Regions from separate parts of the Thalassolituus hydrocarboniclasticus genome, predicted to be linked through region 1. Evidence: predicted binding sites of a transcription regulator. Region 1 holds the regulator's gene; each other region holds the start of a gene.
The links. Region 1 encodes sigma-54, which starts transcription at its own class of promoters, with help from an activator protein. Its sites were predicted from a motif close to TGGCACNNNNNTTGCTNT; they were not measured.
Positions count from the first base shown of each region.

Region 2: the regulator sigma-54 is predicted to act here: its motif matches at 7,538-7,555, upstream of HUF19_RS12245 (putative urea ABC transporter substrate-binding protein).
Region 3: the regulator sigma-54 is predicted to act here: its motif matches at 8,717-8,734, upstream of HUF19_RS14455 (ammonium transporter).

Region 1 is NZ_CP054475.1:623,824-634,380, reverse strand. It holds gene mlaD (outer membrane lipid asymmetry maintenance protein MlaD) at 1-336, opposite strand, end outside; gene mlaE (lipid asymmetry maintenance ABC transporter permease subunit MlaE) at 339-1,133, opposite strand; gene HUF19_RS02675 (ABC transporter ATP-binding protein) at 1,133-1,945, opposite strand; gene HUF19_RS02670 (calcium/sodium antiporter) at 2,130-3,092, shown strand; gene HUF19_RS02665 (KpsF/GutQ family sugar-phosphate isomerase) at 3,089-4,063, shown strand; gene lptC (LPS export ABC transporter periplasmic protein LptC) at 4,063-4,626, shown strand; gene lptA (lipopolysaccharide transport periplasmic protein LptA) at 4,613-5,191, shown strand; gene lptB (LPS export ABC transporter ATP-binding protein) at 5,194-5,919, shown strand; gene HUF19_RS02645 (RNA polymerase factor sigma-54) at 6,048-7,547, shown strand; gene hpf (ribosome hibernation-promoting factor, HPF/YfiA family) at 7,578-7,880, shown strand; gene ptsN (PTS IIA-like nitrogen regulatory protein PtsN) at 7,884-8,348, shown strand; gene rapZ (RNase adapter RapZ) at 8,382-9,263, shown strand; gene HUF19_RS02625 (HPr family phosphocarrier protein) at 9,260-9,529, shown strand; gene mgtE (magnesium transporter) at 9,640-10,557, shown strand, end outside.
Region 2 is NZ_CP054475.1:2,736,486-2,747,042, reverse strand. It holds gene HUF19_RS12270 (urease accessory protein UreD) at 1-503, opposite strand, end outside; gene HUF19_RS12265 (leucine-rich repeat domain-containing protein) at 1,024-1,965, shown strand; gene HUF19_RS12260 (RluA family pseudouridine synthase) at 2,165-2,848, opposite strand; gene HUF19_RS12255 (hypothetical protein) at 3,455-3,877, shown strand; gene metG (methionine--tRNA ligase) at 3,965-6,085, opposite strand; gene HUF19_RS12245 (putative urea ABC transporter substrate-binding protein) at 6,225-7,286, opposite strand; guanidine-I (ykkC/yxkD leader) riboswitch at 7,370-7,484, opposite strand; gene HUF19_RS12240 (LysR family transcriptional regulator) at 7,689-8,597, opposite strand; gene HUF19_RS12235 (nitroreductase family protein) at 8,747-9,391, shown strand; gene HUF19_RS12230 (DMT family transporter) at 9,444-10,358, opposite strand; gene HUF19_RS12225 (pirin family protein) at 10,536-10,557, shown strand, end outside.
Region 3 is NZ_CP054475.1:3,230,290-3,240,846, forward strand. It holds gene HUF19_RS14430 (hypothetical protein) at 1-2,915, opposite strand, end outside; gene HUF19_RS14435 (thiolase family protein) at 3,305-4,492, shown strand; gene purU (formyltetrahydrofolate deformylase) at 4,903-5,754, opposite strand; gene HUF19_RS14445 (hypothetical protein) at 5,875-6,651, shown strand; gene HUF19_RS14450 (hypothetical protein) at 6,662-7,333, opposite strand; gene HUF19_RS14455 (ammonium transporter) at 7,344-8,645, opposite strand; gene HUF19_RS14460 (CBS domain-containing protein) at 8,903-9,517, shown strand; gene ppnN (nucleotide 5'-monophosphate nucleosidase PpnN) at 9,544-10,557, shown strand, end outside.

The DNA.
Region 1 (10,557 bases):
GATGTACTTCTCTCCCAGCAGACCTGCGGTCAAAATAGCCGCCGAAGTATCTTTGGTGAGCGTGCTCATGGTTTTGCTGATTTCCATTTCCACCACGGCAGAGTACCACTCAGGGTCGAGATACACCTTGGTCACCCGGCCAATGGTGACACCGGACATCGACACTTTAGCGCGCTCAGTCAGACCACCCAGATTCTCAAAGCGTGCCTTGATGGTGTAAGTATCACCGGCATCCTGCAGTGACAGGCCACTGACGCGGAACGCCATCAGCACCAGAGCCACAATCCCCATCACCATAAAGGCTCCGACGGTAATTTCGATATAACGCATGCGCATGATTAAACGCCTCCCAGCATGACGGCTGTCAGTACAAAATCCAGTCCCAGCACCGCCAGTGAGGAAATCACCACCGTCTGAGTCGTTGCTTTACCGATACCTTCCGAAGTCGGCACCGAATCATAACCCTGATACACCGCGATCCAGGTCACCACCACACCAAATGCCACCGACTTGATGATGCCCTTTACCACGTCTTCATAAAACTCGACCGACGCCTGCATGTTGCCCCAGTAGGCGCCATCGTCGATGCCCAGCATATCCACCGCCACAAAGGCGCCGCCCCAGATACCAACCGTAGAAAACAACAGCGCCAGTATCGGCATGGAAATAATGCCGGCCCACAGACGCGGTGTTATTACCCGCTTGAACGGATCGACACCCATCATTTCCATGGAGGATAACTGCTCGGTGGCTTTCATCAGACCGATTTCGGCGGTTAATGCCGAACCGGCGCGACCGGCAAATAACAAGGCGGTTACCACCGGCCCCAGTTCACGCAGCAGCGTCAGCGACACCATGGTGCCGAGCGCCGCTTCCGAGCCGAAGTCGATCAGAATGTTGTAGCCCTGCAGGCCCAGCACCATGCCGACGAAAAAACCGGCGACGACAATAATAATGAGGGAGCGCACGCCAACCGAATAAATCTGCTTCAGCAGATCATAAAATCCGGCACTGCCCGGCCCGCCCCAAAACAGCGAATTTTTCAGCAATAAGGTGCCACGGCCAATGGCTTCGATGGCGGCGGTACCACTGCGGCCAACGGCCTGTAGTTGCTCCAGTAATTTGCCCAGCATTAATTCACTCCCGCCAGAATATCGCTGCGGTAATCATCCGCCGGATAATGGAAAGGCACAGGACCATCCGGTTCGCCACGCAGAAACTGGCGTACCTCATCGTTACCTTCATTGATTAATTCTTCCGGAGTGCCGAAGCCAATCACGCGGCCATCGGACAGCAGGCACAGGTAGTCCGCGATAGCACAGGACTCTTCGACATCGTGGGACACCAGCAGGCTGGTCAGTCCCAGCGCTTCATTAAGACCACGGATCAGCTTAACGATCATGCCCATAGAAATAGGATCGAGGCCGGTAAAAGGCTCGTCGTACATAATGATTTCCGGGTCCATGGCAATGGAACGCGCCAGCGCGACCCGACGCGCCATGCCGCCGGATAACTCGGCCGGAGAAAGATGTCGCGCACCGCGCAGACCAACCGCCTCGAGTTTCATCAACACCAGATCACGGATCATGGATTCCGGTAAGTCGGTGTGAACACGCAGCGGAAAAGCGACGTTATCGAAAACATTAAGGTCGGTGAACAGGGCGCCGGTCTGAAACAGCATGCCCATTTTTTTGCGGCGCAGATCAAACAGTTCTTTGCGTGGCAGCGTCGGCACATTGTGTCCGTCCACCATGATGGTACCGCTGTCCGGTAACAGCTGACCGCCAATCAGACGCAGCAACGTGGTTTTACCCGTGCCACTCGGTCCCATAATGGCCGTCACTTTGCCACGCGGAAAATCCACATCCATATTGTTGTAAATCAGCCGGTCACCACGGCTGAAACTCATTCCACGAACAGAGACGTAGGGCTGACTGACGGACATGAATGTCGTCCTTTTAACTCGGTACGGATAGTCGGGCTAGCATAGCGGAATGTCCTGACGGAACCAACGCCCGTAACGCTGTGTAACAGCATCAACATAAAACGCTGAGTTGCAATTGCGTGCAGAATTACCTTGGGTACAATGTCGCGCTGAATTTTCTGCTGATAATTAACTCTGGTGCCCCATGCTCACAGCCTATGCTGCCGTTATTGCTGGTCTTATTATTCTGGTTTGGAGTGCTGACAAGTTTGTTATTGGCGCTGCAGCTTCCGCCCGCCGCCTGGGCATGTCGCCTCTGTTAGTTGGCCTGACCATCGTTGCCATGGGCACCTCCGCGCCGGAGATGTTCGTTTCCGCGGTGGCTTCCCTCGACGGTGCAGGCAACCTCGCTATTGGTAATGCCCTCGGTTCAAACATCACCAACATCGCTCTGGTGCTGGGCATCACTGCACTGATCAGCCCGATTCCACTGCAGAAAAAACTGCTGAAGAAAGAGCTGCCATTGCTGATTCTGATCAGCATCATCGGTGGTCTGACACTGGCCGACCTCGAACTGAACCTGACCGACGCCATCATTTTATTCAGCGCCATGGCTGTAGCCCTGTACCTGATGTTTCTTGATACCAGCGAATCCGGTGAAGCCATTGTCGATGAAGACGAAGCCGCCGAGATTGAAAATACCCCAATGCGTACCGCCGTGTTCTGGCTGGTAACCGGTCTGATCGCGCTGATGTTAAGTTCCAAGCTGCTGGTCTGGGGCGCCACCGAAATTGCCCGCGCCTATGGTGTCAGTGATCTGGTGATCGGCCTGACCATTGTTGCCATCGGCACCAGCCTGCCGGAACTGGCAGCCTCTGTTGCCAGCGCCCTGAAAGGCCACCACGATATCGCCATCGGTAACGTGATCGGCTCCAACATTTTTAACCTGCTGACCGTCATGCCGATCCCGGGCCTGCTGGCCGTAACCGTGGTTGATCCACTGGCGCTGTACCGCGACTATGCCGTGATGATGGCACTGACTCTTGCTCTGTTGGTTCTGTTTTTAATCAGTTATCGTAAGGGCACTCTCGGACGTTTCGCCGGTCTGTTCCTCACCACCAGCTACGCTGGCTATCTGGCATCCCTGTTTTATATGGCTAACTCATGACCACTGATATGAATTTCGATTTTCTGCAATCTGCCCGCCGCACCATCAAACTGGAACAGGAGGCCATTGCACAGCTGGAAGGTCGCCTGACCGATGATTTTGCCACCGCCTGTCAGCTGATCCTGAACTGTGAAGGCCGCATCGTGGTCACCGGCATGGGTAAGTCCGGCCATATTGGCAACAAGATGGCGGCAACCCTGGCCAGTACCGGCACGCCGGCGTTTTTTGTGCATCCGGGTGAAGCCAGTCATGGCGACATGGGCATGATTCAGCCGTCCGATGTGGTTATCGCTTTATCCAACTCCGGCGAAACCGGCGAAGTCACCAGCCTGCTGCCACTGCTCAAGCGTCTGGGCACCGCTCTGATCAGCATGACCGGCAATCCGCAGTCGACGCTCGGCCGTGCTGCCAACGCTCATTTGAATACCGGCGTGAATCAGGAAGCCTGCCCGCTCAATCTGGCACCAACCTCCTCCACTACCTGCGCTTTAGTCATGGGCGATGCACTGGCGGTTGCCCTGCTGGAAGCCCGCGGTTTCACCGCCGAAGACTTTGCCTTCTCTCATCCGGGTGGCTCCCTTGGCCGCCGCCTGCTGCTGAAAGTGGAAGACATCATGCACGGTGGCGAGCAGATTCCGGTGGTATCCCCTTCTGCCACGCTGTCTGAAGCCCTGCTGGTTGTGACCTCCAAAGGTCTGGGCATGACCACCGTACAGGACAACGGCAAGCTGGCCGGTATTTTCACCGATGGCGACCTGCGCCGCGCAATCGATCACGGCGTTGATATTCACACCGCCACCATGGCCGATGTGATGACTCCGGGTGGCAAAACCACCACACCCGGCACTCTGGCGGCGGAAGCACTGAAGCTGATGGAAGACAACAAGATCAACGCTCTGGTCGTAAAAGACGGTGACGCAACCGTCGGCGTCATCAATATGCACGACATGTTACGCGCGGGCGTGATCTGATGCGCAAGCGCTATCTGCTGCTGCTGCTGACCCTGTTTTTTGGTCTGGCCCTGCTGGCAGTGGATCGCTACACACTGGAGCAGGCTCCGGCCCTGAGTGAACTGCAGAATCACGAGCCGGATTACTACGGAGAAGGGCTGCATAACCGCCAGTACAACAGTGACGGTGAGTTGCAGCAAACCTTTGTCGCCGCCCGCTCCACCCATTATCCGCAAACCGGCAGCACACTGCTCAGCGAGCCGCTGCTGATGTCAGAAGACGACGATGGCCAGACCTGGCAGGTCAACGCCAACGAAGGTACGCTGCTCGATAACGAACATTCGCTGCGCCTGATTGGCGATGTAAAAATCCGGCCGCTCAATCCTGCTGATGCTGCTGACGACCTGCTGATCGAAACCAGCACGCTCACCTATCACAGCCGCCAGCAACTGGCCGAAACCGATCAGCCGGTAACCATTACCAGCGCACAGGCACGCATCAATGCAACCGGTATGACACTGGATATCGCGCGCCAGCGCATGGAATTCAAATCACAGGTGGATACCCGCTATGTTCCGCAATAATTACCACTTTCTGGCCGGCCTGCTGTTACTGTGCTGCACGTCGGTTACGAGCGCGTTACCCGATGACTGGCAGCAGGAAATGACCATTCTTTCTGACCACGCCGAGCTGGACCGTAAAGCCGGAGTGGTCATTTATCAGGGCAACGTCGTGCTTACTCAGGGAACGATGCGTATTGAATCGGAGCGCCTGCTGATTATCCGCTCCGGCAATGCGCTGGAAAAAGCCATTGCCGAAGGAACAGCGAAGCAACCCGCACGCTATCAGCAACAGATCAATCCCGGTAAACCACTGACCAAAGCCCACGGTCAGCGCATTGATTACTTTGCCCAGCTGCGGGAAATCACCATTCAGGGCAATGCCCGGCTGGAACAGGACGGCAACCTGTTCAGTGGTGAGCGCATTCTCTATGACATGACCAAAGAAACCGTCAGCGCCAGTGGCGGCACCAGCACCTCTGCCCAGGGCGGCAACGAAAACGACAAACAACGGATTAAAGTTGTGATTCAGCCACAGGCTCCGGCCGAACCGGCAACCGGCACTGACAGCAAGCCAGCACAGGAATAACCATGAAAACCCTGAAAGCCGAAAATCTGGCCAAAAGTTATAACGGCCGGGAGGTGGTGAAAGACGTATCCATGTCAGTGCAAAGCGGGCAAATCGTCGGCCTGCTGGGGCCCAACGGCGCCGGCAAAACCACCTGTTTCTACATGATTGTGAACCTGGTACAGGCCGACAAGGGCCGCATCAGAATTGACGACGAAGACATCAGCCATCTGCCGATGCACGGCCGGGCGCAGAAAGGCATCGGCTATCTGCCACAGGAAGCCTCCATTTTCCGCAAGCTGAGCGTAGCCGATAACATCCTCGCCATTCTCGAAACCCGCAAAGACCTCAACCGCGCACAGCGCCTGGAAAAGCTGGAAGAGCTGCTGAATGAGTTCCATATTCAGCATATCCGCAACAGCCTTGGCATGGCGCTGTCCGGTGGTGAAAGACGCCGGGTCGAGATTGCCCGCGCGCTGGCGGCTGAACCGTCCTTTATTCTGCTCGATGAACCCTTCGCCGGGGTTGACCCGATTTCTGTAGCTGACATCATGGACATCATCCGACAACTCAAGGCGCGTGGCATCGGCGTACTGATTACCGACCACAACGTACGGGAAACTCTGGCTATCTGTGAGAAAGCCTATATTGTCGGAGGGGGCCACATCATCGCCGAAGGCACCGCTGAACAGGTATTGGCCAGCGAGCAGGTGCGCAAGGTATATCTGGGCGAGGACTTCCGCCTGTGATGGCCTCTCAGGCAGCAGAGAAGCGCCTGATGATTCAGCGCAAAGGAAGATGCACAAAAGATTCCAAGGTTTACCGCTTGGCGTATAATGCACAGACTATGCCGATACTGAGTGATTACTGAACTTTTATGAAAGCGTCTCTTCAGTTAAAGATGGGTCAGCACCTGACCATGACCCCTCAGTTGCAACAAGCCATCCGCCTGCTTCAGCTGTCTACCCTCGACCTGCAGCAGGAGATTCAGGAAGCCCTCGATTCCAATCCGATGCTCGAAGTCGAAGAACACGAGCACGATGACCTGCCCGACCTGTCCCGCAACAGCGATCACGACACCAGCACCAGCCACGAAGTCAGCAGTCAGGACGACAGCCATAACGACACCCCAGAGCTGGACGAACAGTGGTCACAGGAACAGCTACCCGACGACCTGCCGGTCGACAGTCAGTGGGAAGACACCTACCAGACCACCGCCAGCGTTGCCTCCGGCAGCAGCAGTAATGCCATCGACGACGATTTCGACTACGACTCACGTCATGCCAGCACCGAAGATCTGCAGGACCATCTGCTGTGGCAGCTTAACCTGACTCCGATGTCGGACACCGACCGCGAAATTGCCCTGATGCTGATTGATGGCGTGGATGACGACGGCTACCTGCATACCACCGTTGAAGATATTCTGGAAAGCATGGACCCCGCACTGGACGTCGAAGAAGACGAAGTGATGGCCGTGCTGCACCGCCTGCAACAGTTTGATCCCGCAGGCGCGTTCGCCCGCGACCTACGTGAATGCCTGCTGCTGCAACTGCAGCAACTGCCGGCAGAGACCCCATGGCTGAACGAAGCCAAAATGGTTATCCGCGACTATATCGAGTTGCTGGGCAGCAAAGATTACCCAACGCTGATGCGCAAAACCAAGCTGCGCGAAGATGACCTCAAAGCAGTACTGCGCCTGATCAAAGAACTCAATCCCAAGCCGGGTGCCGGTATCAGTGCCGAGCAGGCCGAGTACGTAGTGCCCGACGTACTGGTACGCAACATCCGTGACGAATGGCGGGTTGAACTGAATCCGGAAATCGCCCCCAAGCTGCGAGTGAATGCTGACTACGCCTCACTGGTCCGCCGCTCCGATAACAGCACCGATAACGCTTTCCTGCGCGATCACCTGCAGGAAGCGCGCTGGTTTATCAAAAGCCTGCAAAGCCGCAATGAAACCCTGCTGAAAGTGGCCACCAAAATCGTCGAATATCAGATCGAATTCTTCGAACAGGGCGAGGAAGCGATGAAGCCGCTGGTTCTGCACGATATCGCCGAAGCCGTTGGTATGCATGAATCCACCATTTCCCGGGTAACCACCCAGAAATACATGCACACCCCGCGCGGTATCTTCGAGCTGAAGTACTTTTTCTCCAGCCATGTCAGCACCGATGGCGGTGGCGAATGTTCCTCTACCGCAATCCGTGCCATGATTAAAAAACTGATTGCCGAAGAAAATGCGCGCAAGCCGCTGAGCGACAACAAAATCGCCGCAGTGCTGGGCGAAAAAGGCATTCAGGTCGCACGGCGCACGGTGGCCAAATACCGTGAAGCCATGATGATTCCGCCTTCAAATGAACGTAAACAATTGATTTAAAAACAACAGCCAGCAACAAGGAGTCTGGACATGAAGATCAATATCAGCGGTCACCACGTTGACGTTACCGAATCTCTGCAAGTGTACGTAGACGAAAAAATGTCCAAGCTGGGACGCCACTTTGACAACATCACCAACGGCCAGGTAACCCTGACCGTTATTAAAGAGCGCATGATTGCTGAAGCCACCATTCACGTCAGTGGTGCTGACTTGCACGCCAGCGCCGAGCACGATGATATGTATGCGGCCATCGACCAGATGACAGACAAGCTCGACCGTCAGGTTCTGAAGCACAAAGAAAAACTGGTGGCGCGGCAACACGGACAAGGCTGATTAATGGACATTCGCATCGAGGATATCCTCACACCGGAACGCACCCTGATTGACGCACCGGTGTCCAGTAAGAAGAAATTACTGGAGTACCTGGCAGGTTTTATCGCTGAGCAACTCAGCGACAGCTCCGCCGACGATATTTACGAGCGATTACTCGGCCGGGAACGCCTTGGCAGCACCGGGATTGGCGAGGGTATCGCCATTCCCCACTGCCGCCTGAAGCAGTGCGACCAGGCCATGGGCGTACTGCTGCGTCTGGTGGAACCGGTGGATTACGACGCCATTGACCGTAAGCCGGTCGATCTGGTGTTTGCTCTGCTGGTTCCCGAAGAAGCCACTGAACAGCACCTGCAGGTGCTGGCCATGCTGGCACGCAACTTCAGCGAGCCGGCCTACCGCGAGGCACTGCGCAAAGCGCCGGATGCGCAACGGTTTTATCAGCGGGCACTGAGCGGACAACCGGGCTGACATCAGCCCAACGGCCAATGGAGGAGCACAGCAATGCGTTTAGTAGTGATCAGTGGCCGGTCCGGCTCGGGCAAGTCCAGTGCTCTCCACGTTCTGGAAGACCTTGGTTTCTACTGCATCGACAATCTGCCGGTCGCCCTGTTACCGGCTCTGGCCAGACAGACTGAAATTGAAGAAAAGCTGGCCAAAGTCGCGGTCAGCGTCGATGCCCGCAATCTGCCCCATGCCTTCGATAATATTCACGAAGTTCTGCATCAGTTACCCAGTGCAGAATACCAATTGGATGTGGTCTATCTCGACGCCAGCGAAGAAGTGCTGTTGCAGCGCTTCAGCTCTACCCGGCGTAAGCACCCACTGACCAGCAAAAGCACATCTCTGGCCGAAGCCATCGATAAAGAGCGCCTGCTGCTGGAACCCATCGCCAACCTTGCCGATCTGACACTGGATACCACCAACATGTCCGTGCATGAGCTGCGCAGCCTGATCAAACTGCGGGTGGCGGATAAAACCAGCAACGACATAGCCATCCTGTTCGAGTCATTCGGCTTCAAGCACGGCATCCCGATTGATGCCGATTATGTATTCGACGTGCGCAACCTGCCGAATCCATACTGGGACCCGGCACTGCGCGCTTTTACCGGACGCGACCCGGAAATCAGGAATTTCCTCGCTCAGGAACCGCAGGTCAGCCAGATGCAACAGGACATCAGTGGCTTTATTCAGCGCTGGCTGCCGGCCTTTGTCGATGCCAACCGCAGCTATATGACCATTGCCATCGGCTGCACCGGCGGGCAGCATCGCTCCGTTTACCTGGCAGAACAACTTAAGGCAGAATTCTGCCATCATTACAGCAATGTTCAGGTTCGCCACCGCGAGCTGGGCAGCGCCGATATTCATCAGGATCAGAACGGATGACCAGCACCGAAATCACCATCATCAATAAGCTCGGTCTGCATGCGCGAGCGGCTGCCAAGCTGGTTTCCACAGCCGCTGCTTATTCCTGCCAGATCAAAGTCGGTTACCCCGACCGCATGGTCGACGGCAAAAGCATTATGGCGGTGATGATGCTGGCCGCCAGCAAAGGCACCAATATTCATATTCATGCCGAAGGCCAGGATGCCGAACACGCACTGGCAGCTCTGGTGGATCTGATCAACCGCCGTTTTGACGAAGAAGAATAGCCCGGTAAAACAATCTTCTAGACGGAATTCTGCGAGTAGTTTCGTGGTATCAGAGGCCTAATCAGGCTAGAATCTGAGCATTCAACCATCCCCCGAACCGAGCTTGACTCATGGCACAGCAAACCGAAAAGGCTAAAGCCAAGTTACACAGCCTGACCGCCGCGCTGGAAAGTGGTGCGCTGGCGCAGGTCAAGCGCATCCTGAATTCGGGTCTGGCTCCGGTTGATATCGCCCACCTGATCGAATCCTCTCCGCCTAAAGCCCGTAAACTGCTGTGGGAACTGGTCGATAAGGAACTCGAAGGCGAGGTCATGCAGAACCTCAGCGAAGAGCTGCAAAGCCACTTCCTGAGCGACATGAGTGCGGAAGAAGTTGTCGATCTGACCGCCGACCTCGACACCGATGACGTGGCCGACATGCTGCAGCAGCTGCCTGAGCGTGTGACTCAGGAAGTTCTGGAGTCGATGGACCATCAGGACCGCGCCCGTCTCGAAGCCGTACTGGGCTATCCGGAAGACAGTGCCGGTGGTCTGATGAACACCGATACCGTGACCATCCGTCCGGATATCACCCTTGAGGTTGTCCTGCGCTACCTGCGCCGCCACAAATCCCTGCCCGCCATGACCGATAACCTGTTGGTGGTTAACCGCCAGAACGAATTTATCGGTACGCTGGCGATCAGCAAACTGCTGGTCAGCGACCCGCAACAGACTGTGCGTGAAGTGATGAGCACCGACGCGCGGGTTATTCAGGCAACCCAGCACGAAAGTGAAGTTGCCAAACTGTTCGAACGCCACGATCTGGTATCGGCGCCGGTGGTTGATGCCGCCGGTATGCTGCTCGGCCGTATCACCATCGATGACGTGGTTGACGTTATCCGCGAAACCGCGGACCACTCGCTGATGAGTATGGCCGGTCTGGATGACGAGGAAGATACCTTCGCCCCGACGCTGAAAACCAGCCGTCGCCGCGCCGTCTGGCTGGGTATTAATCTGCTCACCGCGCTGGCCGCCTCTGCCGTTATCGGC
Region 2 (10,557 bases), 2.0 Mb from region 1:
TCCAGACGGCTGCCATTGGCGGGCAAACCGAGGCTGACAATATCCCAGCCGATATAGCGGCTGTTTTCACCCAGATGGACTTCGGTTTCCAGCTGCGCACGCGATGACGGAAATAAAATGGTTTCCAGTGGCATCCATTCCAGTGCCGCGTTGTTATCAACCGTCAGCTGCACTTTCTGCTGCTGCAGCAAACCATCAGCACGGGCGCGGTAAACACGTCCTGCTCCGGGTGTTGTTACCAGCACATGGCTGTTTTCACCGGCACTGACATTAATGGTGAGAAAATCACCCGACACCATGCCGCCGGGCGGATGCAGCAGATACAGGTGCGCACAGTCCGGCCCTTCCGGGTAAAACGGCTTTTGCACATAAAGAGGGCCGTTATGTTCGCATTGCACCAAACGGGTGCCTCTTTCTGTCTGGCGCGTACTCAGCTGTAACTGCGCGTTCCAGTATGGTGCATCAGCCTGCGCGCTTAGCAGCGGCTGAACGGGGTGATTCAAGCCGTATCTCCTTTGCTCTGTCAGAACCAGCCCAATAACAACGGGCCGCAATGGGTTATGCCGGGTTGTTAAGCAAGAGGGATACCATATTGACTGGTTAGTCAGATTTAGCGGTGCAGCGCGTTTGTTTGCCGGGCAGAAATATGCCGCTGCCGGAGGGAAAAACTGGTAAATAAGGACCACGCATTGGGTATGCACAACTCTGGTGATCACGCTGCGCCAGTAAGGCGCATGGCATCCAGTCTTTGCCTTGCCTGATGTTCAGGCAGGTGATAAGTTCTTGGGCAGTTAAAAAGCAGCCTTAGCTCTGGTATGCAGGTCCGTGCACGCTATAGCGTAGTTTTCCTGTGTGCCTGTTCTTCTGAATAAGATTTTTGTGAAGATCTTTTTGTAAAATCTTTTGAGTGATGTTTTGTGTCGTCATTGAATCATAGCGTTGTGGGGAATCCTGAGAGGTTCACTCCGGGTCAGCGCGCAGGCATACCATGGATTGTTAACCACTGAAGCCGTATCCGCGACTATGAGTATAAAGCTGAAAAAAATAGCCGATAATCTGACGGATGAAGAGCATTCTCTGATTGCTGAAGAAATACGTCAGGGCAATATTGATGGGATATCGCTGTCATATTTGGGTGGTGCATTCGGTCCGGTCTGGCCTGAGGATAAAGAGTATAACCTCGGTTTTCTGAAGCACTATTCTGATATCAGGGCGTTAGAAGTTTTTCTTCCATCGCTCACCAGCATCGATGCCATCGCAGAGTATGTCAGTGGATTAGAATTTCTGAGCCTCGGCGAATTCAGCAGCCCGGCGGTCTCTTTAAAGCCATTGCAGAACCTTCAGAAGCTCAGCTCTCTCAGTCTGGTAAGAAATAAGAAGGATATAGGTTCTATAACCTGTTTGCCCGGTCTGAGGGATCTCAGCCTGACAGGCTATCAGAGTAAGCAGGTCGAGCATGTTGCTGCTCTGCGTGGTTTAGAAAAGCTGTATTTAGGCTTCGGAACCTTTGAAAGCCTGGATGCTGTTAAGGGATTATCCAGACTTAAAAGCTTAGAGATATGCTGGGTTAAGAAGTTACGGGACCTCCGTTCGCTGCAGAGGCTGAAGTCACTGGAATGTCTGTCGCTGAGTACTCTTAAACAGGTTGCATCCATGCCGGATCTGTCTGAACTCGGGCAGCTTAAGAGTCTGGTTATGGATACCATGAACGGACTTTCTTCACTGGCGGGGATTAAAGGCAGTTCTATTGCTGAGCTGGCTATGATCAACTCAAAAATTGATCCCCTGTGTTTTCATGACCTGAGCCATGGTATGCCATCGCTGCAGCGTCTTATCGTTTTCCTCGCAAGCCAGAGGAGTACAACAGAAGCACTTAAATACTTCGATAAGCAAATGGTGTGCGCATCCATTAATGACTTTAAGTTTTATAAAGGCAGAACTTCCCGGGTTGAATACTTAAGCTGACGCAGGGTTGTTATCAATGTGAGTTTTCCGGCGATCTAATCGTGAGATCTGGCCGCGTTTTTACTCGCCGCAGCGGATGAGATGGAAAAGCTGGGTGAGGATTATGATCACCTTCATCTTATGGATGAATGCGATAAGTGGAAGGAAGATTATCCCGATATCCAGATTCTCAGTGAAAAATACCTTTAACAAGCCTGCGTTAATCCAATCCCCAATCATTCTTCACATCCCAGCTCACCATTTGTCCATCCGGGTGTTTAAAGGCCAAGCCACAGGCGTGCAGCATTAATCGTGGTTCGGCGTGCAGGGCTTCGTCGTGGGCGTATAAATCGCAGCCTAAAATAGGATGGCCGATGGATTTTAAATGCAGGCGCAGCTGGTGCTGGCGGCCGGTAACGGGTTTCAGCGTCACCAGTGTGCGGTGGGTGTCCGGATTGCGCTGCTCGACTGTGAAATAAGTGAGCGAGGCTTTGCCTTCTTCATAGTCGATTTTGCAGCGCGGACGGTTTTCCCAGTCTTTGCCAATGGGCAGGTTAATCTCGCCTTCGTCCTGTTCAATAATGCCCCAGACCACGGCCTGATAGGTTTTCTGAATCTCACGGTCGCGGATCTGTTGTGACAGCACCTGGCGCGCTCGTTCGGAGCGGGCAACAACCAGCAAACCAGAGGTATCCAGATCGAGGCGGTGCACAATGACCGCTTCCGGGTAATCCGGCTGCAGGCGGGTAATTACTGAGTCGCTGTTTTCCGGGCCGCGGCCGGGCACGGTGTAGAGAAAGGCCGGTTTATTAACCACAATCAGATCGTCATCAACGTGCAGTATCTGCAGTTCTTCGTCGCAGCGTGGGGCGATGTAGTAAGCAGGAGGTGTTACGTCAGTCACGTTGATAAACTCTGATGAAGTGAGCGTATATTTAATGAAACCTGCGGGGTTCTGGCAATGATTAATCACCGCCAGATGGTCAGAAGTCTTGTCCGTCAGATACATGAATCAGAAGCCTCGTTTTTCTTATATCTCTTTTGGCCATAATGCGCTGCATCGGGTTATCTGCTGAGATTCATAATTAAGGCATCTCTGAATAATTCTGCACAGCTTCGCGTGAGTGCTGCAAAGTGCTTTTGACAAGGCGTCGATTGCAGTGAATGGCGAGTCCTTTATAAAATCGACAACACCGTCAAAACGCTCTGCAGCCCACGCCCTTCGGGGCTTGCTGGAAAAATCCAGCTCGGTGTTGCCACGTTTTGACGTAACCCGCTATGCCTTCAACGTGGCGCCTTGATCTGAACGTTTTCAGTAAGCCGAAGCGGGCACTGAATTATTCAGAGGTGCCTTAATATTCTTTAATGGCTATATGGCTGAGGGGATGAACTGGATTTATCCTGTTTCAGCCTTTAGGATGACCTGCTTGATGCTCTGTGACTGAATTGATAAGTATTGGAAAGTATTCTGCTGAATCGGGCGTTAGCAATATCAAAGGATCTGTGAAGAATGAAGTTGTTGGGTGTGTTTTTTTTAACCGGATTTTTGTTGGGATGTATCGCTGATTCTGCTTATTCACCTCCGGGGCTTGCGAAAGAAGATGCCGTATATTTAAAAGCAGATTCAGAGCGTGATCATGGTATTTTTCAGGGGCTTGATGAGAAACTTTATATTAATGCGGTTGATGGTGTTTCTATCGGTGGGTTTTTTAACGGTTATTATGAAAGTGCTTATATTGAACCTGGCCTGACTGAGATTGACGTAGGGTTTTATCAGGGGAAGGTTAAATCTGAACGCTGTTTGAAGTTTTTAGCCGAAAAGGGTAAATCTTATATTATTCGAAAGAAGCGCGAGGCATGGAGTATTAACTTCTGGGTTGAGCTGGAAAACGATATTAATACGAATGTTGTTAATCTTCCCTGTGGTGAATAGTGTGACAGGCCTGTTAAGCCGGGTTTAGCGCTAGAGTCGCTCAATAAAAAGCCGGGGTAAAACCCCGGCTTTTATGTTTCTGCTTTTTTACATCACGCGCATACCCGGCTGGGCGCCGTCGTGTGGTTCGAGCAGGAAAATATCTTCACCGCCCGGGCCTGCGGCCAGTACCATGCCTTCGGACATGCCGAATTTCATTTTACGTGGCGCCAGGTTGGCAACCATCACGGTGAGCTTGCCGTTCAGGTCTTCCGGGTTGTAGGCCGATTTAATACCGGAGAATACGTTGCGGGTTTCGCCGTTGCCGATATCCAGCGTCAGCTGCAGCAGTTTTTCTGCACCTTCGACATGTTCGGCTTTAACGATACGGGCAATACGCAGGTCGACTTTGGCGAAATCCGGGAACTCGATGGTGTCGGCAATCACTTCGTTACCGTCTTCACGCAGCTCTGGTCCTTTATTCTTCGCTTTTTTATCGGCCTTTTTCTCGGCGTTTTTCGCAGCGGTTTTATCGGCACTGTTATCCGCCGCCGGAGCTTCACCGTTTTCTTTGGCCAGCTCGGTTTTGGTTTCTTCCAGAATGGCGGTTACTTTATCCATTTCAGCACGGGCCAGCATCGGCTGGAATTTATTGATTTTGTGGCTCAGCAGAATCTCGCGGCGTGCTTCCCAGTCAAGGCTGTCCAGATTCAGGAATGCTTTGGTTTTGTCGGCAATTTCCGGCAGTACCGGTGCCAGATACGTCACCAGCTGACGGAACAGGTTAAGGGCTACGGAACAGACCTCCTGCACTTCCTGCTGGCGGCCTTCTTCTTTATTCATTGCCCACGGGGCTTTTTCCTGAATGTATTCGTTAGCACGGTCGGCCAACGCCATGATGTCTTTCATCGCGCGGCCAAATTCGCGTTTTTCGTAATGGCTGGCAATCTGGTCGCCGGCATCAATAAATTGCTGCAACATTTCCGGTTCAGCGCAGGTGGCGCTCAGTTCGCCGGATGCTTTGGCAATAAAGTTGCCGGTACGCGAGGCGATGTTCACCAGCTTGTTGACCAGATCGGCGTTTACGCGCTGCACGAAATCTTCCAGATTTAAATCGAAATCATCGACGCTGGAGCTCAGTTTGGCGGCAAAGTAGTAACGCAGATAGGTCGGGTTTAAATGATTCAGGAAAGTACGCGCCTTAATAAAGGTACCGCGCGACTTCGACATTTTAGAACCGTTCACGGTCACGAAACCGTGAGCATTGACCGCCGTTGGTGTGCGGTATTCCGCGGCGCTCAGCATGGAAGGCCAGAACAGCGCATGGAAGTTAATAATGTCTTTACCGATAAAGTGATACAGCTCGGTGGTGGAATCTTTTTTCCAGTACTCGTTAAAGTCGAGGTCACCGCGCTTGTCACACAGGTTTTTAAAGCTGGCCATATAACCGATAGGGGCATCCAGCCAGACGTAGAAAAACTTGTTCGGTGCATCCGGAATTTCGAAGCCGAAATACGGCGCATCACGGGAGATATCCCACTCCTGCAGACCGGAATCCAGCCACTCGGCCAGTTTGTTGGCCACTTCATCCTGCAGGGTGCCGGAACGGGTCCACTGCTGCAGAAATTCCTGAAAATCGGGCAGTTTAAAGAAGTAGTGCTCAGATTCTTTTTCGACCGGGGTAGCACCGGAAATAACCGAGAACGGGTTTTTCAGCTCGGCTGGGGTGTAGGTTGCGCCACAGGCTTCGCAGTTGTCGCCGTACTGGTCGGCGGCGCCACACTTAGGGCACTCGCCTTTGATATAACGGTCGGCCAGAAACAGCTCTTTAACCGGATCGTACAGCTGCTTGATGCTGCGGATGGCGATATGGCCTTTGTCACGGCAGGCTTTGTAGATTTCTTCTGACAGCAGGCGGTTTTCTTCGCTGTGGGTGCTGTGGAAGTTGTCGAACGCAATCTGGAAACCGGCGAAATCCGCTTCGTGCTCGGCCTTTACCCGCGCAATCTGCTCTTCCGGGCTGATACCTTCTTTTTCGGCGCGCAGCATGATGGCGGTGCCGTGGGCGTCGTCGGCGCAAACATAGTGGCATTCGTTGCCACGCAGTTTCTGGAACCGAACCCAGATATCAGTCTGAATGTATTCCAGCAGGTGGCCGAGGTGAATGGAACCATTGGCATAGGGCAGGGCGCTGGTGACGAGGATTTTGCGGGGATTCTGTGCGGTCATGACAATTCGCTACGGGTTATTCAAAGAAAGGGCAGCATTGTAGCGATTTTTGCCGCTGGCCGCGATGGCTGCGGTACGGCTTAAAAACGCTGCGGCAGCAAACTCTGCCGCGCAGCGCCTGATACTCAATGGCCGGGCATCACAGCTTTCCTTCAGCCGCCATCTTCATATAGCTGTCGGTAAAGCGCAGTTTCACATTACCTTTATCGCCAAAGGTTTTGCCATTCGGGAAGGCCATGCCGATAAAGCCGGCATCGGCGGCGCCATCACCCAGCAGACCGTGGTCGAAGGAGAATTTCGCCACGTATTCCATGGTTTTTGGCAGCTCGGCGCTGTTCACAAATTCCACGGCTTTTTGTGCGTCGTAGAACATTTTGGTGGCGGCCAGCTGAGCATCGTAACCGGCCAGGTCGGTGCCTGAGGCTTCGGCCATCATGCTGCGTGCTTTTTTACCTTCGGCGTCGTCTTTCGCCATGATGCTCATGGTTTCGTACCAGGCGCCGGTCAGGGCTTTGGCGAAGGCAGGGTTAGCGGCCAGGGTTTCGCTGTTGACCATGGTGGTGTCGATAATTTCACCCGGAATCTGTGAGGAATTAAACACGGAGGTTGCGTTTGGCTGCGCCAGAATTTCGCTCACCAGCGGGTTCCAGGTGACCACGGCTTTAACATCACCGGTGCCATAAGCCGCCACCATATCGGCGTCGGAGGTGTTGATCACCGATACGTCTTTTTCGCTCATGCCTACGCTTTCCAGACCACGTGCCAGCAGATAATGGGAAACCGACAGCTCCACCAGATTCACCGGCAGGCCTTTGATGTCTTTCAGGCTTGTGCCTTCTTTCAGAATCACAGCGTCGTTGCCGTTGGAGAAGTCACCGACGATTAAGGCGGTGGTGTCGACGCCGCTGGCGGCCGGAATGGTCAGGGCATCCATATTGGTCATTACGCAGGCGTCGAATTCACCGGCGGTAAACTGGTTGATGGATTCAACGTAATCGTTGATCTGCACCACTTCGATCTCGATGCCGTATTTATCGGCCCATTTTTTTACGATGCCGGCCTTGTCGGCGTAATCCCACGGCATCCAGCCAACATAGATAGACCAGGCCAGACGGAAACTGTCTTTGGCCTGAGCGTGTAATGGGGTAAGGGCGGCCAGGGTGACCAGGCTGGCGGTGAGCAGACGTTTTAACGGCTTCATAGGACTTCCTCTTTGATATCCACATAAATCAGACGGCAGGAGAACTCAGCGCGAAACGGCCAGATGCTGGCATTCGCGTGTGGGTCTCCCGGGCTTTTGTCCCGCCGTGTAACCTGCGCTGTGAATACGCTGAGGTCGGTTGCTCTCGGACCAGACGTTCTTTTTCAGCAAAGAACCGGAACCCTAGCCACCTATTTCTGTGAATCCCAACCGGATTCGGTTGCCGAGTATCTCCTGTTACTGATCAGGGTTCAGCAAGGGCTGTACCAGTTTTGCCGGAGCCTGAAAATTGCAGCATCCGGCAGGCTGGCGAGTGTTAAGTTGCTGATTTTGCTGTCAGTTGCACCCCAAAAGGGTGCACAGATGATTAGCTGAACAGATGGTCGCTGCATTCTGGGGCGCTTATTCGGTTTCTGCTTTATGCGCAGCCTTGCAGCCGGTATCAGTGTTGGCTAACAGACGGGCGAGGGCGCGGGTGGCGGGGCCGGCGCTTTCTTCATGGGCCATCACCAGATAAAGGTCGACGTAGCGCCGCGCATCCTGAGCAAAGGGAATCACCTGCAAGGCCCCGCTTTTCAGGTCGTCGGCAATCAGCAGTTCCGGCAGCCAGGCAAAGCCCAGACCGCGACGGACAATATTCAGTCGGGTGCTGGTATGGGTCACGGTCCAGCGCTGATGGGCACCGAGCCAGCCACCTTCGCTGCGGCGTTTACGGCTGCTGTCGCGCAGCACCACCTGCCGGTGAGCGGTAAGGTCATCGTAGGTGACCTCGCGCCCCAGATGTTGCAACGGATGCTGCGGGCTGGTGACCGGCAGAAAGCAGGAGCGGTGTACGTGCTCGCCGTTCCAGCCACTGGGCAGTTGTGGGGTAATCAGAATATCGATGCTGTCTTCGAGCAGCATTTCGTTGCCGCCACTGAGCACAAATTCTTCCAGCTCCAGACGGGTATCTGGGTACTCGGCCGAGAAAGCTTCAAACACATCAAACAACACATCGTTGGGGTAAATAGTGTCGATGGCCGCACGCACAACAGGCTCGACGCCCTGATTAAGCGAGCTGGCAACCTGATCGATATTCTCTGCCTGATCGAGCAACTGTTCGGCACGCTGTAACAGAATACGGCCGTGCTCGGTCAGTACCGCTTTGCGCCCTTCTACTTCCAAAAGCTGTACGCCCAGTTGTTCCTGCAGTTTGTGTACGCCATAGCTGATGGTCGACTGACTCTTGAAGATGGCCTCGGCCGCCTGAGCGTAGCCGCCATGGTCAACCACCGCTTTAAACATGCGCCACTGTTCGAGGGTTGTTTTCATTGCTGAATACCTTTTCGTAAATATCGAAAGCTATGCGTTAAATTATGAGATTTTTAATCGAATAAAGCGAACTTAAACTGCACTCATTGCTTAACAGCCCTAACACCACAACCAATACCCGAACCGATACCCGATTTAAGGATGCCGCCATGAACGTATTTGATGCCCTGAGCCAGCGTACTTCTGTGAACTACTTTGATACCGAACGTGCCATCAGCACGGCGGAAGTACTGGAGCTGCTGGATTACGCCCAGCATGCGCCAACGGCCTTTAACATTCAGCATACCCGCTATCTGGTGGTCACCGATCAGGCGGCGAAAGAAACCTTAAAAGACATCGCCTACGGTCAGCAGAAAGTGGCCGATGCGCCGGTGGTTATTCTGGTGCTGGCTGACGAACAGGGCCATGAGCGTATGCCGGATATCGCCCAGCGTGGTGTCGATGCCGGTATCTACAACGAAGGCGTGCGCGACTATTTTGTCAGCGCGGTAAACGGTGCCTACGGCGATAACAAAGCCGCAGCCCACGATGAAGCACTGCGCTCAGCCAGCATGGCGACCATGAACCTGATGACGGCCGCGGCCGGTAAGGGCATGGCCACCGGGCCGATGATCGGCTTCGATACCGCGAAAGCGAAAGAAGTGTTCAACATTGCTGAGCGCTACAGCGTTGCCATGATGGTGACTCTGGGTTACGCCAAAGACGGTAACTGGCCACGTAAGCCGCGTCTGGCAGCGAGCGAAGTGACGGTGCTGGATGGCCGTCCGGGTAAGCTGCACGATCTGAGTAATTAATTGCTAAACAAGTTGGGAAAAGCGGGCCGGTAAAGCGGGCAGTGCGCCCGCTTCAGCGCTTCAGCCAGCGGCTGATGGCACTCCAGCGGTTAGCCAGCAGTGCCAGCAGAATCAGGGTACAGCCGAGAATCTGCGCTGTTTCCATCCGTTCGGTAAACCAGAAGGCGGCGATGATGGCGGTCCAGACCGGCTCCAGCACCATAATCACTGCAGCATGGCTGGGTGACGCCAGACCCTGAGCATAGGTCTGCAGCAGAAAGCGTGCGGCGGTGCCGACGGTCACGCTCAGAATCAGCCACAGCCACATGGTTGGGGTAAAAGTATCGGGCCAGTCTTCAAACATGGCCGACAGGGTAAAAGACACAACGCCGACCAGCACCAGCTGGATAGCGCTCAGGGCCAGTGCCGAAATACGCGCCGCGGCACGGCCGTTGAGAATAAAGGTGAGTGACAAAAGCAGGGCGGCGGCAAAGAAAAACAGCTGGCCGGGGTCAGGGGTAAAACCATGACGTAACGACAGCAGCGCCAGCCCGCCGATGGCCAGCGGCAGGGCAATCCAGATGCTTTTCGCCGGCCGCTCGCGGAACAGCAGCCAGCTGATAAAAGGCACCAGCACCACCGCCAGACTGGTAATAAAGGCGCCTTCGCCGAGGGTGTGAGCATTAAACAGCCCCATGATCCAGAAGCTCATGGCGGCACCGAAAAACAGGCCGACCAGGGCCGAAGCGCGCCATTCGTGGGCCTGTAAGGCGGCCAGCGCACGGCGGCCGGGAATCGCCAGCAGCAGACCGGCGGCGCTAAAGCGGCAGGCCATAAACAGCAACGGCGGAAATTCGTTTAACGCCTCTTTGGAAAACATCCAGCTGACAGCAGCCAGCAGGGTAACGCCAAGCAGAATCAGGTCGGCGCGCAACAGCTGGGCGTGATGCTGATCGTCTGTGGATACGGATTCGGAAGTAGAAGACACAATAAACCGCTGGCCCGCAGGCAGTAGGGCTGCCGGATACATACCGGCTTGCCATGAAAAAAGGCTTAGCAAAAAAAGCGCAGCAGTATTTCACAGCCTTCGGCGGAAGTCTGTGTCTGCTTTACGGCGACACTGAAAAAGAGTGTTGCATCCATAACCCCGGAAGGAGAGCGAACCATGTTAATCTTACGCGCAGCCA
Region 3 (10,557 bases), 1.5 Mb from region 1:
TGCTTAACCATCTCTGCAAACACTGTTGGTGCATCAGCAGAAGCAATGGTGCCGTGGGTACCCTGACTGAACTTACTGACCAGCAATTGTTTTTCGTCGGTATCCGGAACAGTGGCAGTAACTGTTGTCAGACCCAGCAGTGAGATCAGCGGATCTGTACCTGTCAGATAAGACTTACCGGTTTCAACGTTATTCAGTGCCGGATTCGCATTATTCGGAACCACAGTGTCTGAAGGATATGTACCAAAACCTATCAGTGCATCCGAAAGACCGGTATCCGGAATCATGTCACCGCTGTCAGTATTACTATCAAGCGCGTCGACAAGACCGCCACCGGCAATCTCATACATCAGCACCGGTGTACCGGTTGCTTTCAGCAGAGAGGTAAAGTTCACCGGATCAACGGAATCCAGTGGAGCCTGGAACACACCGAAGAATTTCTCCAGATCACTCATACCCTGTGTCAGACCGGCTGCAGCAGCAAGGCCTGGCAGGATTTTGGCAGAGAAGGTCGGAGAGTTTTCCAGCAACTTAGGCAGCTGACCACCCGGATGGGCAAAGATAGCCGCTTTAATCGGATTGATATCTTTATCCACGATATTGGCATTACCCGCCACTGCATTGTTCACCGCGACATAAGTCATACCGGCAATAGCACCCAGCGAGTGGCCAACAAAGTACAGATTGGTTTCATCCAGATCACCAACACCGTCACCATCAACATCGATATTTTCAATCGAAGCATTCAGGTTAAGCAGATCCATCACCGACTGACGCAGATGATCGCGGGTCTGCTGCATATTGGTAAGATTGATAAAGAAATCACCAGAATTACCTGACTCTGAGCCTTCAACAAAACTCATAGGAACCGGCTGCTGTGCAGCATTTAATGCCAGGTTTTCATGACGTTCAGCCAGGCCGGCATATGGATCAAGAGCGCCTGCGGCCTGCGCAACACCAGCGAGGGTGGCTGCAAATGGAGTTTTAGTTGGATCACCAGCATCAACGTAGCCAGCTACGTTAAAGCCATTAAATGCCTTGTAACGTGTCGGGGTGTTATTGCGATCGGTGGTCGACGCATCTACACCATGAACAGGATGGTCAATTGCTACCGTTGCATAACAACCTGCAGAAGGTGCAGCCATCTGATTAGCAAAACCTAATGAGCTGGTGCGGTCTGTTGTAATGCCATGCTGGAAGATAATGGTTTTCCAGCCATTACCTGGTTTAACGCAGCCCGCATCCGTTGGATAAGTAACCAGAACAGGAACCTTCACATCCTCAACATGCTGAGCAAACGGGAAGCGATAAGTAACGTTCAGGCTGCCATCATCATCTTCAGGAGGTGTTGTGCCGGCGGCATTGCCAAGTGCAGCATCAATTACACCGCCAACATCTGTTGAAGCTGTCCAGAAAGACGAGGCATCATCCGATTTCTTAGCCATAAACTGTGGCAGGGAAAGCTGTCCCTGCATAGAAGCGGTGCTTACTGGCAAGCTAAGTGCAGCATTTGGTACAGCAACCACCGAACCATCACTAAAGTCACCATCCAGGTTAGGGTCGGTGCCGATTGGCAGGAAAGCGCGCGGAGCCGGACGATGTGAAGCCGCTTTCAGCAGTGCACCAGCGCCATTCGCCGCCGTTGCAACCAGCGTTGCGTTATCAGTAGCGTCACTATATTGACCCAATGCCTGAGCAATATAATCTTTATCCGTTGAAGTCCACGCAAGCGGATCGGTACTGGAGATTTGCTTCTCAGGGTTATTGTTATTCCAGTTCAGGATAACAGTATCTTTGCCCGGATTTACAGCCAGCTGACCTGCAGCACCACCGGCGATAATCGCTTTAGCCAGGGTATTTGAGACCAGTGTTTTGTAAACAGCATTGCGACGGATAACAATACGGTCCTCAGCGTCATCAGGATCAAGATTGACCCAGTTTTCTGTGCCCGCATTCATTGCATTGATTGCCTGAGCCGAACCGGCAACCAGAGCGCTAACACTGGCTTCAGGCAGCAGAGACTCCATACCAGCTGTATTAGCCAGCAAACCAAAGATGTAGTTCTCTGGCGCTGCCATGGACATCAGAACATCGGCTTTAGCATCGGTAGTGAACGCATAAGTCAGAATGATATTTTTCTGAGTCGCAGCGCCACTGGTCTTCGCACTCAACATGATACCAGCGAGTGTTTCCCAGCCCTGAATTGCGCCACGCACAGGTTCCAGAGCAGAAGATGGCAGCTCAAGGTTGCCGCGCAGCAGTTCATATTCTGCAGATGGCGTTACAGCCTGACCATCTTCGCCTTTCAGGCCATCAGTCAGAGCAACCAGATACTTAGATTTTGCATCCAGAGGCTTAAGCGGAGAAATACGGATAGTTGGCGACGCACCATTATCCATTTCTACATAATCAACAGTGTAATCCACACCATTAACCGGCTGAGCAGGAGAAAACGGACTGCCATTTGGTGCCGCATCAACACTGCTTTGGATATCAAGCGCATCGATAAGAGAATCGTCGGCGTTATTCGCCATCTTAATCAAGAGAACTGTCTGTCCCGCAACAACACTGGTTGGATCCAGCGCAGCGTTAAAAGGCAGGTCGATTGTCGCGGTTGAAGAAAAGCCTGCCAGATCGTTGATCATGGTTGTCACAGGTGGGGTTGAATCAGTCACCTGAGCAGTACCATCAGTCTCACCAGCTTTTGCAAAAAGCAGGTCGATGTTTACCGGAAGATCACTGTTACCCGCAGAGAAAATAGGCGCCACTCGTGCCGGGGCAACCCCTGGCTTACCGGCATCAACCGGCGTGGAATCTACCTCGTTATTGTGTTTTTCAACACTACTGATATTACAGCCGGCGAGGCCTGCGGTCGTGGCTGCGATGGCCAGACTGAGAAGGGTCTTCTTCACCATATTGCTACCTGTCTGTTTTTTTATGGTTATTGGTGCACTTTCAGGGTTTGAGTGTATCCATACCCCCAAAGAGATGCCCATGACTATAATCTGGCCGCCTTGCACCCTCATCACTCAAAAGTATGATTCCTTACTAATCCCTTCCTCATTTTGTATCAGTACGTAACACCACCTTGGTCGCATACGCACAACTGCCGCAACTCTGTCGTGATCAACACCCCGGCATCCTGCACAAGATCCATGCATAACCGCTGATCAGGCAAACAGCACAGAAATCATGCCAGGCAAATAGTGACCAGCACTTATCCAGAGGCGTCTTAATTGTTAAAAAGCGCCCCGTTCCACTAGAATGGCGGCCGATTTCAAGATATCTGACTCAGGAGCAGCACATGTCAAATCAAGATTCCGTGGTTATCGTAGCCGGCGCCCGCACCCCAATGGGCGGTTTTCAGGGCAGTCTGGCCAGTGTCAGCGCAACCGATCTGGGCGCCCTGGCGATTGCTGAAGCAGTTAAACGCGCTGGCATTGATGCCGCCGACGTGCAGGAAGTTATCATGGGTAACGTGCTGCCAGCAGGTCTGAAGCAGGGTCCGGCCCGTCAGGCAATGCGTAAGGCTGGTCTGGCTGATGCCACTGGCGCGACCACCATCAACAAACTCTGTGGTTCTGGTATGAAAGCCACCATGATGGCGCACGATGCCATCAAGGCTGGTTCCGTTGAGATCGCCGTTGCCGGTGGTATGGAATCCATGTCGAACGCGCCTTACGTACTGGAAGGCGTGCGTACCGGCTTCCGTATGGGTGCAGGCAACGCACCGCAGGATCACATGTTCCTGGACGGCCTGCAGGATGCTGAAACCGGCAAACTGATGGGCGCTTTCGCACAGGAAATGGCTTCCAAAAAAGGCTATACCCGCGAGCAGATGGATGCTTACGCCATTATGTCTCTGACCCGCGCCAAAGACGCGATTGAAAAAGGCCTGAACAGCGCCGAAATCGTGCCGGTTACTGTTACCAGCCGTAAAGGTGAAACCGTTGTTGAGCAGGATGAACAGCCATTCAATGCCAACATCGAGAAAATCCCGACTCTGCGTCCGGCCTTCGCCAAAGACGGTACCATCACCGCCGCTAATGCTTCTTCTATTTCAGACGGTGCCTCTGCTCTGGTGCTGATGAGCGAATCTGCAGCCGCAGCCAAAGGCGTAACGCCGCTGGCACGCATCGTTGCCCACAGCACCCAGTCTCAGCATCCGTCTGAGTTCACCGTTGCACCAGTTGGCGCAATTGAGAAAGTACTGGCCAAAGCCGGCTGGAGCAAAGACGACGTGGATCTGTTTGAGATCAACGAAGCCTTCGCCATGGTTGCCATGATGCCTATCGATGAACTGAAGCTGGATATCAATAAAGTGAACATCTACGGCGGCGCCTGTGCTCAGGGCCACCCGGTTGGCTCTACCGGTTCACGTCTGATCGTTACTCTGATGAACGCACTGAAAAACACCGGTGGTAAGAAAGGTGTTGCCGCACTGTGTATCGGTGGCGGTGAAGCGACAGCGGTTGCTATCGAACTGGTGTAATCACCATAGCGTTATGGCTTGCGCCTGACGCAATAAAAAAGGGAGATACCGCGAGGTATCTCCCTTTTTTTTGAGCCGAACGTCGAGAGGATGTCGATGTCGGATGTCGGATGTCGGATGTCGGATGTCGGATGTCGGATGTCGGATGTCGGATGTCGGATGTCGGATGTCGGAAGACTGAAGCGTTGGCAAGGCAGCCAGCACAAGGCGAAAATCTTTGAGAAAGCGGAGTTTACTGAAGTAATTGAGCATTTCGAACAGGCTTCCATTGCTCTTAACGGAGTATCAATAACTGAGCGTTATCGAGGCCGGCAGAGCGCGGCAAAAACAGGCCAAAGAAACGGAGCTTACAAATGCTAAGTGAGTATTCTTTGGCCTGTTTTTAACAAAGCTATGCCAACGCAGATAGCTCAGAAGACGATGGTCTTGTTACCATGCAGCAACACCCGGTCTTCCAGATGGCTGCGCACACCGCGCGCCAGCACCATCTTCTCTACATCCTTACCCAGACGCACCATATCTTCCACGGTATCGTTATGGCTGATGCGGATCACGTCCTGATCAATAATCGGGCCGGCATCCAGCTCTGAGGTTACATAGTGACAGGTCGCACCAATCAGCTTCACGCCCCGCTCTGCTGCCTGATGGTAAGGCTTGGCACCAACGAAAGATGGCAGGAAGCTGTGGTGAATATTGATTACCTGGCCGTGGTAACGCTCACAGAGTTCCGGCGGAATAATCTGCATATAGCGCGCAAGCACAATGGTATCGGCCTTATGCTCTTCGACGATGGCGTTAACCCGGGCAAAGTGCTCAGCCTTGTTTGCCGGATCAACCGGCACATGGAAGAACGGGATACCGTGCCACTCAACCAGCGAACGCAGAGTATCGTGGTTGGAAATAACGCAGGGGATATCGCAGATCAGCTCTTTGCTGTGCCAGCGGTGCAGCAGATCCACCAGACAGTGGCTTTCTTTACTCGCCATCAGGATCACTTTCTTCGGCGCACCGGAGTCGTTTACCTGCCAGTCCATATCGAACTCTTCGGCAATCGGTGCAAACTCTGCTTTCAGTGTTGCCAGATCAAAGGGCAGCGAATCGGCACGGATACAGTGACGCATAAAAAAGCGCCCGGTAACCGGGTCAGAATAATGGTTTGCCTCAACAATCCAGCCACCGTGTCCGGAAAAGAACTGGCCTACTTTAGCCACAATGCCCACCCGGTCCGGGCAGGAAATCGTTAATCGGTATACTCGTTCCATAGAAATCCACTACTGGCTCATACAGCTGCCACTCTGGCCCGAAAGGCTATTGCACCTGCGCGGGGGAAGTGATCAACTGAAGCCAACTAAAAAACAATAATAAGTATCGGAGAGACGCCTATGTTACTCCTTAGATCCCTGATTCTCACCCTGTTTGTCGGCTTTTCAGCACAGGCCAGCAGTAATTCTCTGGAACAGAATGTTTTCGATCTCAGTGTCGGCGTCAAAACCCTGCTGCTGCGCTATTACCACCTGCAGGCTGATGAAGGTAATCAACAGCTGCTGAACGAGCTGAACCGTCACCTGCTGCTGGTTAACGAGCAGCAACTAAGCGTCAGTAATGAGCTGCAGAATATTCAGCTGAACAACGGCAGTAACCCCCAGCAAAATATCGACAGCCACTGGCAGAAATTCCGGACCCTGATGCAGCAGAATATTCATGAAATTGAAGTGAATGACTTCCCGGAGCTGCAGGTCGTGGCCATGATGCGTGATGCTTCCAATGCCATGATCAGTGAACTGGAAAAAATCGGCGATGCCCTGCGCCAGAGCGGCGAGTTCTCAGTATCTGCGATTGAAGGCTGGACCCGCAGCCAGAAACGGCTGCTGCTGGGAATTACTGAACGTTATCTGGAGCGTGCAGCCTCTTCAATGGGTGCCCCACTCAGCAACAATCAGGATATCGACCAGCTCTGCCAGCAATTTGCCCGTGGTCTTGACAGCATTGACAGTAAAACTCTTGGCACAAAGGGGCAGGCTGCGCTACGCCGCATCCGCAGCCAGTGGTTGTTTGTCGAAAAATCCGCCACCGACACCGAAGCCAAGCTGGTACCCTTTCTGGTCATGCGTTACACCCATAACATGCTCGATCAGCTGAGCAGCATTGCTGCCAGCTGATCAGATTGCATTATTTTTCCAGAAGCTGGCGCGGATCGGTTGCCGGATCAGAGTTACTCTCTGCCGCTGAACGAATACTCTGACTCAGAATCCGGTCGGCGTCGACCGGCCCCAGACATTCACAAACACCAATATAAATAAAATTCAGCAGACGTTTTAAGTCAGTCAGGCCCACTGCGCTGAGATTCAGCGGATGCCGTTCATCCCCCCACAAATTAAAGGCATAAGCCAGATCCTGCGAAATGCTATGCCGCAGAGACTGTTCCATCGCATAACGCTTAACAACCCGCGCAGTATCCGAACGCAGTTGCCCGAACAAGGTTGTCAGTACGACATCGTAGACTTGCGTCCAGTCCTGCTGCTGAAACAATTCCATTCTATCCAGACTGTTACTCTGCGCCTGATCTGACTGAAATTTCAGCATGTCTTCCATAGGATCAGGCTGTAGCTGGGCACTACCATCCATCAGAACCCCGATCAGCTGCCGGTATAAGTTTGCCCGGTTTTCAGCCACCTCAGGTATATCGCGGCAGTCGGATAAAAATCCGTTTAATTCAAACTGAGACTTTTGGGCATAATTATTTTGCCAGCGCCACATTGCCCGCCATAAACCATCGCCTTCCAGAGTGGCATTAAGCACAGTAAATACAGCCCGTCTTTTCTGTTCAATCGTCATAGTCATGCGCAGCTACTCATAATTCACGATGATAAGTAACGTTCTGATGAAACTCCGGATAACCCACTTCATCATGCTCGGTAAAATCAAGCCCCTGTTGTTCATGCTGAGTACTGGCGCGCAACCCGATCACACGATCAATCAGGAAAAACAGAATAAGCGATAGTGGAAACGCCCAGAAAAAGGCCGAGAAAATACCAACCAGCTGAACGGCAATCTGCGATAAATCAAACATATTATCTTTCAGGAAAAGTCCGGCAGCCAGGGTTCCCCAGGCACCGGCAAAACCATGAACCGGTATGGCCCCGACCACATCATCCAGTCCCCGCCGTTCAAGCCAGCCAGCACCATAGACAGAGATTGCTCCGGCAATAAGACCAGTAAGTGCAGCAAACTCAGGTGTCATTGATGCACAGCCTGCCGTAATACCAACCAGGCCGGCAATGCTGCCATTAATTGTTGAAGTTAACAGCACCGGACGTCTGGTTATACGACTGAACAGCAAGGCTCCCGTTGCACCAGCCGCTGCAGCTAACTGAGTATTAAGTACAATCAGGCCGATTTCCGGACTGGCTGCCAGCGTACTGCCACCATTAAAGCCGAACCAACCCAGCCACAGAATAAAACCACCCAAAGCAACCAGCGAAAGATTATGGCCCGGAATACTCCGCGCAGCACCGGTGGTGCGATCAAAACGTCCGGTACGTGCTCCCAGCACGATAATGCCTGCCAATGCGCACCAGGCCCCCACGGAATGAACAACGGTCGATCCGGCAAAATCAATAAAACCCAGCTCAGCCAGCCAGCCTGAACCACCGTACATGCCACCCCATACCCAGCTGCCAAATACCGGATAAATAAATGCAGTAATTACACAGGTTGCGATCAGATAGGCATCGTATTTTGTCCGCTCTGCCATAGCCCCGCTACAGATAGTAACTGCAGTTGCGGCAAACATAATCTGGAATAACAGCACGGTATAATCCCAGGATTGGCTTTCTGATGATGTATTAAAAAGTGCAAAATGACTGGCACCAAAAAAACCGGTAAAGTTCTCGCCAAACATCAACCCATAGCCAACCAGCCAGAAAATAAGACTTCCAAGGCAAACATCCATGTAGTTTTTCATCATCACATTGACGGCATTTTTAGCCCGTGACATTCCACTTTCAAGCAGCGCAAAACCTGCCTGCATAAAAAAAACCAGAGCTGCCGCCATTACGACCCACAGGGTATCAATACTGCCTTGCGCTGCGGTCTCTCCTGCCAAAGCAGGAATACTGAGACTGCTTAAAACGACCCACATCATCCACTTCATAACATTACCGCCTGCTGCTCAGGTTCAGCGTATCCGCAATCAGCGTTACGCGTTATTTCCACATACACTGATCAGCAAAGCCTGTGCCAATCACTGTGCGGTAAAAGGTGCAGAAAACAGGGCGGCAGCCTGCTTAAGCCTTCTGGCCGGCACCATGAAAGTGCAACAGAAAATGAATACGCACCAGCTGCAGGCTGACAGAACAACAGACGCACTGCTATATTGCAGATAGGTATCAGGGATCACGGTCAAAAGTAATGTCATTAATCGTATTCGATATGGGCATCCGGGTTGAAACCCCTTTGCGGCCGGATAAAAACCGGATAAAAGCAACTGCCGCTTCATCGGCAGTGCAAAAGATTAAGCCGGGGGATGCTCAGTCTCCTGCCGAGCGCCAGGCTCAGCTGGTTCTGGAGCATTACGCTCATCCGCAAAAAACACCGGAATCCATCGCCTTTGCAGCCGACATTATGAATACACCGGTGGCAACCCTCACGCCCGATAAGAATGTTCAGGATGCCTGGAACAAACTTGCAGACACTGGTTACCATCACCTGCCAGTCGTAGACAAAGACAATAAAGTGCAGGCCATTGTTTCTGACCGCGACCTGATGCTTGCCCTGATGCAACAGAATACTCACTCAACCAGTCTCGGCGACATCTGGGAAAATAATATTCTGGACTATGCCATTCATCCGGTTATCTGTGTGATGAAAAACACGGATATCCGCCAGACAAGTAACATTCTTTTTGAATATAACATCGGCGCACTGCCCGTTATCGATGATAATCAAATCCTTTGCGGCATTATTACCCGCACCGATATTCTGAAATTACTCCGCCATTACGGCCCAATGGAACTCTGGGCGTAGATATCAGGCGGAGGTAAGGAGACAGCATGACAAAACACTATGAACTGATTCACCCTAAAACCCATCTGCGCGTTTTATCACGCTACGAAATACAGCAATTACGGGAAGTCGGAAGCGAAATTCATGAACTGGTACGGCGCTGCTGCTATGCCGTACTCAGCGCGGGCAGTCAGTCAGACAACTATCTGGAACTTAAAGAAGAATTCCGAAACTTTAACATCCAGGTCCAGCAGGAAGACCGCGGCATTGTTCTCAGCCTGAAAAACCCGCCACAGAGTGCCTTTGTTGATGGCGAAATTATCCGCGGCGTGCGCGAACAACTATTCTCCGTTCTGCGCGATGTACTCTATGCGCAGGAATCGATTCTTAAAGCACACCGCTTTGATCTGAATAACGGTGAAGACATTACCAATGCCGTTTTCCACCTGCTGCGTAATGCCAATGTGCTTAAACCGGACCGACTACCGAATCTGGCCATCTGCTGGGGAGGACACTCCATCCCGCGCAATGAATATCAGTACACAAAAGATGTAGGCTACCAGCTGGGATTGCGTGGTCTCGATGTCGGTACCGGTTGCGGTCCGGGCGCAATGAAGGGGCCAATGAAGGGTTGTGCGATCGGTCATGCCAAGCAGCACAACCGTGATGGTCGCTATATCGGCATTACTGAACCGGGCATTATTGCGACCGAAGCCCCGAACCCGATCGTCAATGAACTGGTAATTCTGCCGGACATTGAAAAACGCCTTGAAGCCTTTATCCGTCTTGCCCATGGCATTGTAATATTTCCCGGCGGCCCCGGAACCGCAGAGGAAATCCTGTACTTACTGGGGGTATTATCACATCCGGATAATCAGCAGATTCCGTTTCCGATTGTCATTACCGGCCCCAAAGAAACAGAAGATTATCTGCGTGCCATTGACCGCTTTATTGGTACGGCACTTGGTGCTCAGGCGCAGCAGCGTTATCAGATTATTATTCAGGATGCAGAAGCGGTAGCGCGGGCAATGAAGGCGGGTATTGCAGAGGTTGAACAATAT